Regions from separate parts of the Delftia sp. 11MD genome, predicted to be linked through region 2. Evidence: predicted binding sites of a transcription regulator. Region 2 holds the regulator's gene; each other region holds the start of a gene.

What was found. Region 2 encodes LexA, which represses DNA repair genes until DNA is damaged. Its sites were predicted from a motif close to ACTGTATNNNNATACAGT; they were not measured.
Region 1: a site for LexA is predicted at 1,126-1,143, ahead of ACRSCF_RS21445 (PA0069 family radical SAM protein). Genes of this name have one in related genera too.
Region 3: a site for LexA is predicted at 1,059-1,076, ahead of recA (recombinase RecA). Genes of this name have one in related genera too.
Region 4: a site for LexA is predicted at 758-775, ahead of ACRSCF_RS18490 (LexA family protein). Genes of this name have one in related genera too.

What each region holds. Positions count from the first base shown of each region.
Region 1 covers NZ_CP194333.1:4,668,121-4,670,319, forward strand. The annotation lists gene ACRSCF_RS21445 (PA0069 family radical SAM protein) at 1-1,119, opposite strand, end outside; gene rnk (nucleoside diphosphate kinase regulator) at 1,414-1,818, shown strand; gene ACRSCF_RS21455 (acyltransferase family protein) at 1,892-2,199, opposite strand, start outside.
Region 2 covers NZ_CP194333.1:3,456,268-3,458,466, reverse strand. The annotation lists gene ACRSCF_RS15670 (hypothetical protein) at 38-445, opposite strand; gene lexA (transcriptional repressor LexA) at 608-1,282, opposite strand; gene ACRSCF_RS15660 (asparaginase) at 1,381-2,199, shown strand, end outside.
Region 3 covers NZ_CP194333.1:6,360,786-6,362,984, reverse strand. The annotation lists gene recA (recombinase RecA) at 1-1,028, opposite strand, end outside; gene ACRSCF_RS29160 (MarR family winged helix-turn-helix transcriptional regulator) at 1,176-1,676, shown strand; gene ACRSCF_RS29155 (response regulator) at 1,777-2,199, shown strand, end outside.
Region 4 covers NZ_CP194333.1:4,099,753-4,101,951, forward strand. The annotation lists gene ACRSCF_RS18485 (SurA N-terminal domain-containing protein) at 1-483, opposite strand, end outside; gene ACRSCF_RS18490 (LexA family protein) at 791-1,234, shown strand; gene ACRSCF_RS18495 (Y-family DNA polymerase) at 1,244-2,199, shown strand, end outside.

The sequences.
Region 1 (2,199 bases), 1.2 Mb from region 2:
CAGCAGCGACGGGTGGTAAAGGCTGCAATCGAGCCGCAGCGGCTCGCGGTTGAACCCGTACCGACGGCAGGCCAGGGCGAAGCGCTGGCGCAGCAGCTCGGCCCAGTGGCCAGTACCTTTCATGCGCTGGCCGAACTCGGCGTTGTACACGCGGCCGGCCTCGCGCTGCTCGCCCTGGATGCCGTGCAGGTCGCGCACGCGCTCCATCACGCGGCGGGCGCGGTCGGGGTAGTGCACCTGCAGCCATTGCTCGAACAGCGGCGCCACTTCCCAGGGCAGGCGCAGCACGGCATAGAAGGCGTGGCGCGCGCCTGCGTCGGCGGCCGCCTCCAGCACCTTCTCCAGGTCTTCGTTGATGAAGGGAATCTGCGGTGCCAGGCTCACGCCCACGGGCACGCCCGCCTCGGTCAGCGCGCGGATGCTGCGCAGCCGGCGGTGCGGCGCGGCGGCGCGCGGCTCCAGGTGGCGGGCCAGGTCGGCATCCAGCGTGGTCAGCGTGATGTGCACCGAGGCCAGGCCCTGGCGCGCCAGCGGGGCCAGCAGGTCCAGGTCACGCTCCACCCCGCTGCCCTTGGTGACGATGGAAAACGGGTGACGCGCCTCGGCCAGCACTTCGATCAGGCGGCGCGTCAGCCCCAGTTCGCGCTCCACGGGCTGGTAGCAGTCGGTGACCGAGCCCAGCATCACGGGCGCGGCCACATGGCTGGCGCGCGACAGCTCGGCACGCAACAGCTCGGGCAGGTTCTGCTTGGCGATGAGCCGGGTCTCGAAGTCCAGCCCCGGCGACCAGCCCAGGTAGCTGTGCGTGGGCCGGGCATAGCAATAGATGCAGCCATGCTCGCAGCCCCGGTAGGGATTGAGCCCCATGTGAAACGGCAGGTCGGGCGACTGGTGGCGGCTCAGCGCCGAGCGGGCCTGCTCCCAGCGCAGTTCGGTGCGCAGCGCAGCGGCCTCTTCGCCTTCGGCCGGCGCCTCAAGGCTGCCCCAGCCGTCGTCAAAGGCCTCGCGCGGGTCGGTGGCGAAGCGGTGGGCCATTTGGCTGGCTGCGCCCCGGCCCTTGATGGCGTGCAGGGGCACCCGGGCCGTGTCGTGATGAGGCGTGGGAGGACTGGGAAGCATGAAGCAACTGTATAAAAATACAGTCATACCAACAAGCACTCCCCGCATGCCTGCGGTTGCGAAGTGGGTTTTGCCGGCTTGGCAAGTGCCCGCGCCAATCCGCACCGCACCGTGCGGGTTCGCTTGGCAGAACGCGCACGGGCCTGCACAATGGCCTTATCGCACCAACTTGGTGCTTTTCTCTTTTCTGAAGATGCCTTGGCCCGGACAACCGCGTTGCCCGGGCTTTTGTCCGTTTGGGCGCCGCTGCCCTTCACTGCAGCCACGGCGCAAGCACACAAGGGAGCCAACACCATGGAGCGCAAGCCCCACATCATTCTTTCGTCCCTGGACCTGGAACGCATCGAGGCCCTGCTGGACAAGCAACCCGCCTTTCCCGGCCGCGAGGCGCTCGAGGCCGAGCTGGACCGTGCCGACGTGCTCGAGCCCAAGGAAATGCCGCCCAACGTGGTGACCATGAATTCCACGGTGCGCTTCACGCTGCTGGAGTCGGGCAAGACCAATACGCTGACCTTGGTCTATCCCAAGGAGATGGATGGCAGCGCCGACAAGGTGTCGGTGTTCGCGCCCGTGGGCATTGCCCTGCTGGGCCTGAGCGTGGGCGACCAGTCCCGCATGCCCGGCCCCTCGGGCCAGGTCACCGTGCGCGTGGATGCCATCGAGTTCCAGCCGGAAAGCGCAGGCGAGCTGCACCGTTGAACGCCGACCGGCGTGAAGCGAAAAAGGCAGCCCACCGGCTGCCTTTGTTGTTTGTGGACTGACGCACCGCACCTCAGCGCAGGCCCGCCACAAATGCCGCGATCAGGCCGGTGCCCACCAGGCCGGCCTGCCAGCGCAGCGCCATGTGCCAGCTGGGAACGTGGCGCTCCACGCGCTCGTACAGCAGATGACCGGCCGCAATCGACAGCACAAAGGCCGTGCACATGCCCAGCAGGGCGGCGGGAATGGACTGCGGCCAGAAATGGCTTTCCACGGCGTTGACCAGCAGGCAGACCGAGAAGTGCACGAGAAACACCGAGTACGAAATCTTGCCCAGCCGGCGCAGCGGCGCCCAGCCTTGTGCCTGGGCAAACGCGGGGC
Region 2 (2,199 bases):
TCGCAGACCGGGTGGACGGGTTGGTCTCAGGGCGACCTCAGGCCGGTGTCTGCGCGCCGTGCGCTTCCATGCGTTCCAGGGCGGCACAGACATCGGCCATGCGGCCCGAGATGAACAGGCATTCGGGCTGCTCCTGCGGCGAGCGCTGGATGATGCGCAGACCCGAAGGCAGGGCCTGATCTGCCGGAAGGGAGGGCAGTTCGGGTTGCAGGGGCAGCAGCAGCTGCGCATCCCTGTGTTCTGGTAGCCGTGCTGACTTGCTGCGCCGCTGCTGGCTGCGGCGGCGGGCCTTGCTGAAGGACAGGATGGTCGCCTGCTCGGATTGCACAGGCGATTCGGGCTGGATGGTGCGCATGGCGGGCTCCATGGCGGCGGCGGGCAGGCGAATGCCCTGTGCCAGGCGCAGGAAGGACAGAGAAGACAGTGTTGGCAGAGCGAATCCCATGTGACGACTCCTGTTGGCGTATTTCAAAGAGGCATGGACACAGGCAGGATTGCGGTTTGCGGGCAAAGCTCCGCCCAGGGCGAAGCTGCAAGGCTTCGCGCCTACCACCTGGGCGGTGCATGAAGTAGGGGGTGGCAACCCGTGCAGGGCTGCCTGTCCGGTTTACATGGACATGCTGTTGCGGATCAGCCCCACGGCCAGGCCTTCAATGGCAAAGGCCTCTTCGGGAGCGACGCGGATCACCGGGTAATCGGGGTTTTCCGGCAGGAGCTCCACGCCCTGCGTGGTGCGGCGCAGGCGCTTGACGGTGACTTCATCTCCCAGGCGTGCCACGACGATCTGCCCGTTGCGGGCTTCATGCGCGGACTGCACGGCCAGCAGATCGCCGTCCATGATGCCCGCGTCGCGCATGGACATGCCGCGCACGCGCAGCAGATAGTCCGGGCGGACCTGGAACAGGCTGGGTTCGACGGAATAGGTCTGGTCGATATGTTCCTGGGCGAGAATGGGCGAGCCCGCCGCAACGCGGCCCACCAGCGGCAGCATCAGCGGCGCCAGGGCCGACAGCGGCAGCCCGAAGCTGGTGCCGCGTGCGGCATTGATGTTGCGCACGGTGTCGGTACGCAGGCGAATGCCGCGGGAGGTGCCGCTGACCAGTTCGATCACGCCTTTGCGGGCCAGGGCCTGCAGATGTTCCTCTGCTGCGTTGGCGGACTTGAAGCCCAGCGTGTTGGCGATTTCCGCGCGGGTGGGGGGCGCGCCCGTGCGGGAGATGGCGGCCTGGATCAGGTCCAGGATCTGTTGCTGGCGGGCGGTGAGCTTGGGATGGTCGAGCATGGCGTGCGTCCGGTCCTTGAATTCAGATGGCAGGCAGAGAAGTCATCTGATGATTTATACAGTATCTGTATTTTTAACCAGTTTTCCAAGAGGTGCAAGTGGGGCAGTCAAAGTTGGTGATTCTTGGCACGGGCGGCACCATCGCCGGCCGGGCGGATTCGCAGTCGCAGGCAGTGGGATACAAGGCCGGACAGATCACGGTGCAGTCGCTGCTCGATGCCGTGCCGGATCTGGAGCAGCAGGCGCTGGGGCCTGTGCAGACGCAGCAGATCGCGCAGGTGGACAGCAAGGATATGGACTGGCCCGTGTGGCGCGCGTTGCTGCGTGCCTGCACGCAGGCGCTGGAGGATGCGGATACACGCGCCGTGGTGATCACGCATGGAACGGACACGCTGGAAGAGACGGCCTGGCTGCTGCACAGCCTGCTGCCTGCCACCAAGCCCATCGTGCTCACTTGCGCCATGCGCCCGGCCACGGCCCTGCTGGCCGACGGACCGCAGAATCTGCGCGATGCCGTGACCGTGGCCGCCAGCGGCGGGCGCAGCGGTGTGTGGGTGGTGGCCGGCGGCGAAGTGCATGCGGCGGCCCAGGTGCAAAAAGTCCACCCTTACCGACTGCAGGCCATGCGCTCCATGGAAGGTGGCCCGCAGGCCGTGGTGGAGGAAGGACGCGTGCGCTGGCTGGTGCCTGATGCGCCGGTCACGCCAGTCGCCCCCGTTGCGCGGATGGTGACTTCCGCTCCCGCTCTGTCTGACCTGCTGGCGCTGGATGAGCTGCCCTGGGTCGAGGTGGTGTTCAGCGGTGCTCTGGCGCGTGCCTGCGGCGTGGATGCGCTGGTGGCCGCAGGCGTGCGCGGCATCGTGGTGGCCGGCACGGGCAATGCGACCGTTCACGAAAGCATGGAAGCGGCCTTGCTG
Region 3 (2,199 bases), 2.9 Mb from region 2:
CCGGCCGTGGGCAGCAGGGCAATGCCCAGGCTGTCGCGCACCTTGTTCTCGATCTCCACGGCCAGGCCGCTGTTCTCGCGCAGGAATTCGCGGGCGTTGTCGCGACCCTGGCCGATCTTTTCGCCGTTGTAGGCGTACCAGGCCCCCGACTTGTCGAGGATCTTGGCGTTGACGCCCATGTCCAGGATTTCACCTTCGCGCGAGATGCCTTCGCCGAAGAGGATGTCGAACTCGGCGGTCTTGAACGGGGGCGAGACCTTGTTCTTGACGACCTTGACCTTGGTTTCGTTGCCGATGGCTTCGTCGCCCTTCTTGATGGTGCCGGTGCGGCGGATATCCAGGCGGACCGAGGCGTAGAACTTCAGCGCATTGCCGCCCGTGGTGGTTTCGGGGCTGCCGAACATCACGCCGATCTTCATGCGGATCTGGTTGATGAAGATGACCATGCAATTGGTCTTCTTGATGGTGGAGGTCAGCTTGCGCAGCGCCTGGCTCATCAGGCGGGCCTGCAGGCCGGGCAGCTGGTCGCCCATCTCGCCTTCGATTTCGGCGCGCGGTGTCAGTGCGGCCACCGAGTCCACGACGATCATGTCCACGGCGCCCGAGCGCACCAGGCTGTCCACGATTTCCAGGGCCTGCTCGCCGGTGTCGGGCTGGCTGATCAGCACTTCGTTGAGGTTCACGCCCAGCTTCTGGGCATAGCTGGTGTCCAGCGCGTGTTCTGCGTCGATGAAGGCGCAGGTGCCACCCTGCTTTTGCATTTCGGCGATGACCTGCAGCGTCAGCGTGGTCTTGCCCGAGGATTCAGGGCCGTAGATCTCGATCACGCGGCCACGGGGCAGGCCGCCCACACCCAGGGCGATGTCCAGGCCCAGCGAGCCGGTGGAGACGACCTGGATGTCCTGGATGGCTTCGCCTTCACCCAGGCGCATGATCGTGCCCTTGCCGAACTGCTTTTCGATCTGGGCGAGTGCGGCCTGCAGGGCCTTGGCTTTTTCACTGTTGGCGGTGGTGACGGCGGTGTTCATGCGGACTCCTGGGTTGGGTATGGATTCAGCTCTGTATTTGCATTCAGGCTGGATGCTTGAACAGTAGTTTATGGGCTTGCTGTCTTGATTTGTTGGTGTTTTTAGTCAGTTTTCCTGACTTGTTGGATTTGCCTCCACAATGCATCCATGAGTGAGCTTTCCCCCGTCACGCCGCCCGCCGACGCCTGGCGCCAGACCCACCTGGGCCGCCTGCTCGGCCATGCCATGCGGCGGTTCGACGCGCGTGTGCTGCAGCTCATGGCGCGCGATGTGGAGGTGCCGCTGGCACTGTCCAACCTCGCTGCGCGCGACAAGGTGGGGGCGGCCCATATCCACATCACGCGGCATCTGTCGCTGGCTGGCGACCGGCTGACGGACCTGGCAGAGCGCGCAGGCATGACCAAGCAGTCCATGGGCGACCTGGTGGCCCAGTGCGAGGCCTGGGGCCTGGTCACGCGCGAGAGCGACGAGCGCGATGCGCGCGCGCGCCGCATCCGCTTCACGCCAGCGGGCCTGGCCTGGCTGCAGGCTTTCCATGACGCCGTCTCCCAGGCCGAGGCCGAATTCCGCGAGGAAGTCGGCGACGACATCGCCACCGTGGTGGCGCTGGGGCTGGAGGCCTACGCGGGCGGCGGCTCACTCGGGTAAGGTCCCTGCCCGCGCTGCGGGGCGCATCCTAGAATCCTGGGAATTAAAGGCGCGCATTTCCAACTCCCAGAGCGCGCCTGCATTACAGGAGACATCCCCCATGCGCATTCTGATTGCCGAAGACGACCAGGTCCTGGCCGATGGCCTGCTGCGCAGCCTGCGCGGCTCGGGCGCCGTGGTCAGCCATGTGGCCAATGGCAGCGAGGCCGACACCGCGCTGATGACCAGCAGCGAATTCGATTTGCTGATTCTGGACCTGGGCCTGCCCAAGATGCACGGTCTCGAAGTGCTCAAGAAGCTGCGCGGCCGCGGCGATGCGCTGCCGGTGCTCATCCTCACGGCGGCCGACAGCGTGGAAGAGCGCGTGCAGGGGCTGGACTACGGTGCCGACGACTACATGGCCAAGCCGTTTGCGCTGTCCGAGCTGGAGGCGCGCGTGCGCGCCCTCACGCGGCGCGGTATGGGCGGCGCCAGCAGCACCATCAAGCACGGCCCGCTGGTCTACGACCAGGCCGGCCGCGTG
Region 4 (2,199 bases), 640 kb from region 2:
CATGGACAGTTCGCGGCGCAGATTGGCCTCGAAGCCCTCAGGCGTCAGGCCCTGCGATCCGACCAGGGCGCGGTAGGCTTCGGCATCCATGGAGCCATCCGGCTTCTTGAGCGCGGCAATCGCGGGGATTTCCTGCAGCGTGCGCACCAGCTGTGCATCCGATGCGGCCAGGTGCATCTTCTGCACGGCAGCGGCCAGCACCTGGTCACGCACCATCTTCTCCAGCGTGGCGTAGCGCGCCTGCGGCGAATCCAGCAGCTTGGGGTCGACGTTGGGGTTCTCGGCGCGCAGGCGGTCGCTTTCCATGCGGTGCGCGTTCTCCCAGTCGGCCTGTTTGATCTCATGTCCATCCACACGCGCGACGATCACGCTGGATTCGGTGAAGTAGTTCTGGTTGACCCCCACGAAGATGAACGAGGGAATGATCAGCAAGAACAACAAGATCATCACGAACTTGGAATGCTTGCGGATGGATTCGAACATGGTCTGTCTTTCAGTGGCAGAAATAGAAAAGGCGAACTTTCGTTCGCCTTTTGTTCTTGGTGGGTGCTGACGGGGTCGAACCGCCGACCTACGCCTTGTAAGGGAAAATTCCACCGTTACAAATCAATAGCTTACAGCGTCTACCAACTTCGCCCCACCAACTTTAAGGAGTCGAAGCGAAACATTCTACTTTCTTCCGCGCATCAGCCTCTCGCTTCGCCGGGTCATATACGCCACAGCGCGGGAACGCGCTGACTTGAGGGAATCTCCGATTACTGTATATTTATACAGCATAAGGAATTCGGCCATGCCCCACCTCATTACCCCCACCAGCCCCATCGCAGCCACGATGCCGTCGATGCCACTGCCGGCCCCTGACAGCCCGGTACGCGCTGGCTTTCCAAGCCCGGCAGAAGACTTTAGCTGTGCCCGCATCGACTTGGCCAAGATCATGGTCAAGCACCCCCAGTGCACATTTCTCTTGCGAGTGCGCGGCGACTCAATGACGGGCGCGGGAATCTTTGACGGAGATTTGTTGGTGGTTGACAAGTACCTGCGGCCGCAGCACGGCGACATTGTGGTTGCCGAGGTCGATGGAGATTTCACCTGCAAGCGGCTGTGGTCCAGGTTCGACCAGGTGATGCTGCGTCCCGAGAACCCCACGTATCCCGACATCCGGGCAAAAGAAGGCCAACAGCTGGAGATCTGGGGCGTGGTGACGTGTGCCGTCAAGTCGTTCCGCACATTGTGAGATCAGGTCATGTTCGCACTGCTGGACGGCAACAATTTTTACGTGAGCTGCGAGCGCGTGTTTCGACCTTCGCTCAAGGGCCAGCCGGTGATTGTGCTCAGCAACAACGACGGCTGCGCCATCGCCCGATCCGAAGAAGCCAAGGCGCTGGGCATCAAGATGGGCGAGCCCTTCTTCCAAGTCAAGCATCGGGTCCACCAGGGGCTTGTCGCGCTGTCTGCGAACTTCGCCCTGTACGGCGACATGAGTGACCGAATGATGTCTCTCGCTGCCGGCCTCGGCCCAGAGCAAGAGATTTACAGCATCGATGAGTGCTTCATAGGCCTGGCCGGCGTGAGCGACGTGACGCGCCGATCCTGGGCAATCCGTGACCGCATCTTGCGTGGCGTCGGCATCCCCACGTGCATCGGCATCGGACCCACAAAGACTCTGGCCAAGCTCGCCAATCATGTGGCCAAAGACGCGGAGCGCAAGCCCGGCAGCTACCCTGCCTCACTGGCCCAGGTATGCAACCTCACCGAGCTTTCGCCAGCACAGCTGCAGTCGCTGCTGGAAAGCGTGCCCGTGGGCGACGTCTGGGGCGTGGGGCGCCGAATCAAGATGCGCCTGCTGGATCACAAAATCTTCACGGCTTGGGATCTAGCCCGCGCGCCACAGCCGCAGCTGCGCGCCCACTTTGGCGTGGTGCTGGAGCGCACAGCGCGCGAGTTGCAGGGCATGCCCTGCCTGGGGCTGGAGCATGAGCCACCACCAAAGCAGCAGATTGCCTGCACGCGATCTTTCGGCCGCCCGGTCAGCGACCTGGCGCCGCTGGTCGAGGCTGTCTCCGCCTTTGCCCAGCGCGCGGCAGAAAAGCTGCGCACACAAGACCACAGGGCCGGCGCCGTGCATGTGTTCGCGCACACGAGCCCATTCCGGGATGGCCCACGTTTTGCCCGCAGCACCACGGTCCAGCTCCCCCAGCC